2 regions of the Paenibacillus sp. J22P218 genome follow, and region 1 is predicted to be linked to the other one. Evidence: predicted binding sites of a transcription regulator. Region 1 holds the regulator's gene; the other holds the start of a gene.
The links. Region 1 encodes CtsR, which represses protease genes until heat stress. Its sites were predicted from a motif close to ATGGTCAATAAAGGTCAAACA; they were not measured.
Positions count from the first base shown of each region.

Region 2: the regulator CtsR is predicted to act here: its motif matches at 2,149-2,169, upstream of clpP (ATP-dependent Clp endopeptidase proteolytic subunit ClpP).

Region 1 covers NZ_JBWDNL010000013.1:10,203-13,616, reverse strand. Annotated here, with positions in the region: gene AC0YN0_RS30915 (response regulator transcription factor) at 1-29, shown strand, start outside; gene AC0YN0_RS30910 (sensor histidine kinase) at 29-1,408, shown strand; gene AC0YN0_RS30905 (CtsR family transcriptional regulator) at 1,677-2,138, shown strand; gene AC0YN0_RS30900 (UvrB/UvrC motif-containing protein) at 2,164-2,682, shown strand; gene AC0YN0_RS30895 (protein arginine kinase) at 2,729-3,414, shown strand, end outside.
Region 2 covers NZ_JBWDNL010000003.1:764,177-767,590, reverse strand. Annotated here, with positions in the region: gene whiA (DNA-binding protein WhiA) at 1-800, shown strand, start outside; gene AC0YN0_RS18020 (HPr family phosphocarrier protein) at 995-1,264, shown strand; gene clpP (ATP-dependent Clp endopeptidase proteolytic subunit ClpP) at 1,489-2,073, opposite strand; tRNA gene AC0YN0_RS18010 (tRNA-Arg) at 2,352-2,426, opposite strand; gene AC0YN0_RS18005 (sugar-binding transcriptional regulator) at 2,661-3,414, shown strand, end outside.

The sequences.
Region 1 (3,414 bases):
TCGGCTATAAGCTTGAGGTGCTGGCGTAATGCGCTCGCTTTATTTTCGCGTTTTCCTCATCACGCTCTATACGATTCTGATCAGCAGCTTCCTCGGCTTCTTTATTGCTAACGTGTATTATCATTGGTCTCTCAAACCCTATCAGGACGAGAAGCTGTTCGGCACGGTCAGTCAATTGAAAGCTCTTATCGAGCAGCATCCAGAGGCTATGGGCGATGCGCTAAGCATGTCTGCCGCGTTAGGATACCAGCTCTATGTCTATGATGAAGCGGGAAACGATCTGTTTTACGGGAGACATTTCTCGAGAAAGGATCTTCCGGATGACGTCAAGATGCGCGTACTGGACGGAGCGGAGTTCCACGGTATCGCTAACTTTCCGAACAAGGCGTTCGCTTCGGGTTACTTTGACAATCGACTCAGCAATACGGTGGGCGTACACGTATCGGCGGGAGCTGAGAGATACGCTCTTTTCCTGCGCCACGACAGCAACGTGCAATTTGACGAGCTTCGCACGTTCTTTCTATTTATGTTCGTGCTGACGGTCGTATTCAGCGTGCCCTACTTCATGGTTAGCACACGTTACCTGGTGCAGCCGATCGTACAGCTCAAGGAAGCGACGAAACGGCTCGCGCAAGGGCAATATAAGCTCCGCTTGCCAACCAAGCGGAAGGATGAGATCGGGGAATTGGCGAACCATTTTCAAATCATGAGTCTGGAGCTTGAACGCGCCGACCTTCGCACGAAGGAGTTCGTCGCGAACGTCTCGCATGAAATCCATTCGCCGCTCGCTTCGATTCAGGGTTATGCCGATTCATTGCTGAGCGAAGAGATGGAACCTGCCAGCGTTCGTGGGCATGCCGCTATTATCGGACAAGAGACGCGGCATCTTGCAACATTAAGCAGGCAGCTCCTGCTGCTCTCAACGCTGGATCATTCCGAGCAGACAACGGAGAAGGGAAGGTTCCCGCTAAAGCCTCAGCTGCGGCAGACGCTTCAATTGCTGGAGTGGCAGTTGGCGGAGAAGGAAATCGCGGTGCGGCTGCTGGTGTCCTCTGGCCTGCACGTATACGGAGACGAAGTGCTGCTTATGCAGGTATGGTCGAACCTGCTCTCCAATGCGGTCAAATATATACCGGCGGGTCGCTCCATTCAAGTTCAGGCATTTGTCGAGGAAGGCGGTTGCGTCATCCGTATAGCCGATACGGGTAACGGCATACCGGAGGAGCAATTGCCGTATATTTATGACCGTTTCTACCGGGGAGACAAAGCGAGGGAGCGGAAGTCGGGCAGTACTGGACTAGGCCTATCCATTGTGCAGCGCATTGTGATTCTGCATGGCGGAACGATCGCTGTGGAGAGCAGGACGGGGGAAGGAACGGCATTTACGGTGAGATTGCCGGTTGAATAAGCTTTGATTGTGGGGCGGGTTGCCCTGAATAGGTATAAATAATGCCGGAGCGCACCAAGCTAGATACTAGCGGTGCGCTTCGGTTTTTCGTTGAAATATAGGACCGAATCTAAGGTGAAATCGAATCGTCAGAAAATTTAAACTTTGTGACTTGACCCGAGGAATATTTTGAGTATAATGAAGTTAAAGTCAAAGAAAGTCAAAGTCAATAAACCGTTACGACGGCGATGACAAGCTCCTTTGGCCATGCGTTAGGGAGGTTGGTATTTTGAGAAATATTTCCGATCTCATCGAACAGTATTTGAAGCATATGCTGGACGATAGCGCCGGCGGCGCTGTCGAGATTCAACGAAATGACCTCGCTGACAAGTTTTCTTGCGTACCGTCGCAGATCAACTATGTGATTAGTACCCGGTTTACGCTGGAGAAAGGATACATGGTTGAAAGCAAGCGCGGAGGCGGAGGCTATATCCGAATCCAACGGGTTGATCTTCCGGCACTTAATTCGATTCAGCTCCATTTCGAACAAACGATTGGCGACTGTGTCGATCAGAGTGCGGCAGAAGGCATTATTTATCAGCTTGAGGAAGCAAGACTGGTGACGAGGCGCGAAGCTAATATACTCCGGGCAGCGGTGCAAAGGGAAACCATCGCACTCAAACTGCCGCAGAGGGATGAAATCCGGGCAAGGCTGCTGAAGTCGATGCTCATTTCATTATTAGTCAAGTAGCGCGTACCGGGAGGAGGGATCAGGCTTGATTTGCCAGGAATGCGGTAAGAGGCCGGCTACACTTCATTTTACAAAAATCATCAATGGTGAGAAGACGGAGTTTCACATTTGTGAAAGCTGCGCGAGAGAGAAGGGCGAAGGCATACCGGGCTCACCGAATAGCTTCTCGATTCATAGCCTGCTGTCAGGCCTTCTTGACTTCGAATCGACTGGCGGTCACAACTTCGCAAATCAGCAGCATGCGATTCGATGTGAGGAATGCGGTCTTACGTATACGCAGTTCAGCAAGATCGGAAGATTCGGCTGCAGCGCCTGCTACCAGCAGTTCGCCGATAAGCTTGATCCATTGCTGAAGCGGGTTCATGGCAGTACGGTCCATATGGGGAAAATTCCGAAGCGTTCAGGCGGTCAAATTCAGTGCAAGCGGGAGATCGAACAGCTTCGGCGCGATCTGCAAGCGCAGATTGAGCAAGAGGAGTTCGAAAGCGCAGCGAAGCTGCGTGACCGGATCCGCGAGCTGGAACGCAAGATAGCGGATCTGTAGACGCTGTACGTACGCTGTAAGCTGGCATGGAAGGAGGAAAGCTCTCTTGGCGAAGCATCGATTCACACAAGATGCATTAAGCGATTGGATGAAGAGCGGAGGCCCCGAAACCGAGGTCGTCATCAGCAGCAGAGTCCGAGTCGCTCGCAACTTGCGACATCATCCGTTCCCGATGCTGGCCACGAACCAGCAATCGAAGGAAGTGATGGAGCAGCTCACCGAGGTAGGCGAATCCGGCAAGTTAAGCGATATAGGGCAATTCGAGACGGTATTGTTATCCGATCTTAGCGAGCTCGATAAGCGGGTACTTGTGGAGAAGCATCTCATTAGCCCGAATTTGGCCAATGAGTCGCGAGGCGGGGCTGTTTTACTCAATCATGATGAATCAGTCAGCATAATGATTAACGAAGAAGATCATTTGCGCATTCAATGTTTATATCCAGGTTTCCAGATCCAGGAGGCATGGGCATTGGCCAGCGGAATTGACGATATTTTTGAAGCGGAGGCGGATTACGCCTTCGATGAGAAACGCGGTTACTTAACGTCTTGTCCGACGAATGTCGGAACGGGCATACGGGCGTCGGTCATGATGCATTTGCCGGCGTTGGTGCTGACTCAGCAGATTAACCGTATTTTATCAGCGGTAACGCAGGTCGGCTTGGCCGTTAGAGGATTGTACGGCGAGGGCAGCGAAGCGCTCGGTAATTTGTTTCAAATCTCGAACCAAATTAC
Region 2 (3,414 bases), on a different contig from region 1:
TCGACATCTCGACTGAAAATGCGGCCATCGCCAGAAGAATCTATTCCTTGCTTAAGAAGCATTACGACATGCATGTTGAGCTGCTCGTGCGTAAGAAAATGCGCTTGAAGAAAAATAATGTGTATATCGTTCGGATTCCTTCGGGAGTACAGGAAATACTAAGCGAACTCGGAATCGTGTCAGAGGGTTTCATGTTCTCTAACGGCATCGATAAGGAGATTATTCGTAAGCCATGCTGCAAGCGGTCTTATCTGCGCGGCGCTTTCCTGGCCGGAGGCTCGGTCAACAATCCCGAGGGTTCTTCGTATCATTTGGAAATAGCGTCGATGTACGAGGAGCATTGCGATGCGCTTGTGGAGCTTGCCAATAAGTTCGATCTGAATGCCAGATGTATTGAGCGGAAGAAAGGCTTCATTCTATACATTAAGGAAGGCGAGAAAATCATCGAGCTTCTCAACATCGTCGGCGCCCACCAGGCATTGTTCAAATTCGAGGACGTACGAATTATGCGCGACATGCGCAATTCCGTCAATCGGATCGTCAATTGCGAGACGGCGAATCTGAATAAGACAATTGGAGCGGCCGTACGCCAGATCGATAATATTAAGCTGCTGCAGAAGGAAGTCGGCCTGGACAGTCTTCCTGAGAAGCTGAAAGAAGTAGCCGAGATCAGGCTGCAGCATCCCGATATGAATCTGACCGAGGTCGGCGAAATGCTAAGAGGCAAGGTAAGTAAGTCGGGCGTTAACCATCGATTGCGCAAAATCGACGAACTTGCGGAAAAAATACGAGGTAGTTAGCTTTTCACCTAGTGCAACCGCTGGTATAATGTTATAATAATGCAAAATGAACTTATCACCAAAGATAAGAAGTATAAGTCTAAATCTTATACAAGCTTATATTTCTGCGCTAGACGTCACCGGGTCCGCACAGCTGTTGCTGGCCGGGTCGTTTGACGCTTATGAATGAGTATAATATAGGGGGTATGGTTTCCATGACAAGGCTTCCGGTTGTCGTTCGTCTGAAGACGGGGCTTCATGCAAGACCTGCAGCGTTATTCGTACAAGAAGCGAACAAATTTTCCTCCGAGGTATTTGTAGAGAAAGACGACAAAAAAGTTAATGCGAAATCGATCATGGGCATTATGAGTCTAGCGATCAGCTCCGGCACTGAAGTATCCATAAGTGCAGAAGGTTCGGATGCGGAACAGGCTGTAAACGCTTTAGTCGCTCTTGTTAGCAAAGAGGAACTTGAGAATCAATAATTCATTGGTTACCGATGAAAAAAGCCTCACTCGATCAGTGGATCGGTGTAGGCTTTTTTGCGTTTCAGCGAGGTTATCTACAAGTTATTAGACCAATTGTGGATAACTGTGTATAGAATGTGAATAATACTGTGGATAAAATGAATTGTTGCTACGCTTTGTGGATAGCGAATAAGAAAAAAGGCGATACGAGGGCAAAAACCCTTGTATCGCCTTTTTACTACTTATCCAATTTTCTCGATTACTTTGTCAACAAGGCCGTATTCCTTCGCTTCCGCTGCGCTCATGAAGTAGTCGCGATCCGTATCTTGCTCGATACGGCTAAGCGGTTGACCGCTGCGCTCTGCAAGAATGCCATTGAGATGGTCGCGCATCTTGATGATGCGGCGCGCGCGAATCTCGATGTCGCTCGCTTGTCCTTCTGCGCCGCCTAGCGGCTGGTGAATCATGACTTCGCTGTTCGGAAGCGCGTAACGCTTGCCTTTCGCGCCTGCCGTCAGCAGGAACGCGCCCATCGAAGCGGCCATACCGACACAGATGGTCGATACGTCTGGCTTAATGTATTGCATCGTATCATAGATCGCCATACCGGCTGTAATGGAGCCGCCCGGGCTGTTAATGTAAAGAGAAATGTCCTTCTCGGGATCATCCGCCGCAAGGAACAGCATTTGCGCAATGATGGAATTAGCCACCACGTCGTTTACACCCGATCCAAGAAAAATAATGCGATCCTTCAACAAGCGAGAGTAAATATCATACGCACGCTCTCCGCGATTGCTTTGCTCAATAACCATAGGAACGAAATTCATATCCAACGTAAGCCCCCTCCTTCAAACTGAACGAAATGGTTAAATCGTATTTTCATAATAACGGATGGAAACTCAAAAGTCAAAGATAGTCAGACAAATTATCTGACAAATGATTGGACAAGCAAAAAATGGCCGCTGTATCGGGCTTTGTCGGAAGTGGGACATCGGATGAATGAGACTAAGCGGAGATAAGTGCTAATTAAAAAAGGCCATTCCGAAACAACATTCGGGATGGCCTTAATAGGTATGCGTTATGTAGTTGCTTTAGAAAAGGTGAGTGGCGCGCCCGCTAGGAATCGAACCTAGATCTCAGGCTCCGGAGGCCTACGTCATATCCATTGGACCACGGGCGCAAAAAACAGTAGCAAGGGTGATTATATGATAATAGCGATTAGAAAGCAAGCGGCTTCCGTAAATTAAATTTGTGAAAATCGTGACAGTAATCGCTTTCATTCGATTTCATGCTCTTGCGGCGAGCGGCAATTTCCGATAATATAGGAGGTGGGACTACAAATGTTATAGAGGGACGTTTCGCGTCCCGGTCAATGGAGCTATAGTCTCATATAACGGGTGGAGTGAAGGATAAGATGCGTCAGATCATTGAACTGCAGCAGCAGCTTGTGCCTGATCTTCTAGATGTAATGAGAAAGAGGTATTCGATTCTGCACCAGGTCATGCTGACAGAGCTTATCGGACGCCGCACGCTTGCTACGGCGTTATCGCTTACGGAGCGCGTGCTGCGAACGGAGATTGAGTTTCTGAAGGCGCAAGGCTTGCTCGATGTTCATTCGAGCGGCATTCGAATTACGGATGCAGGCAGAGAGCTTCTGGAGCAGCTGGAACCGGTCTATAAGACGATGTTCGGTCTATCGGAGCTTGAAGATCGAATCCGCACTCGCTTTGGCTTGTCGCAAGTTGTTGTTGTAGCCGGGGATTCCGAGAGCTCGGCGCAGACGAAGCGAGAGCTTGGCCGTGCAAGCGCACAGGTGCTTCGCAAGGTCATGCAGCCCAATGATGTCGTCGCTGTAACAGGCGGAACAACGATTGCCCAAGTTGCGAATCATTTATCAACCTCTACCGCGCTCAAGACCAATTGGTTCGTGCCTGCAAGGGGCGGACTTGGCGAGAGCCTCGACTATCAGGCGAATACGATTGCTTCGACGATGGCGAAGCGCACAGGCGCGCAATACCGCTTGCTTCATGTCCCGGATCATTTGGGCGAGGAAGCATTCTCATCGATCATGCAAGAGCCTAACATTCGTGAGATTGTCGATGTCATTCGAAGCGCCAGAATCGTCGTTCACGGGATCGGGGATGCGATGGTAATGGCTAGACGCAGAC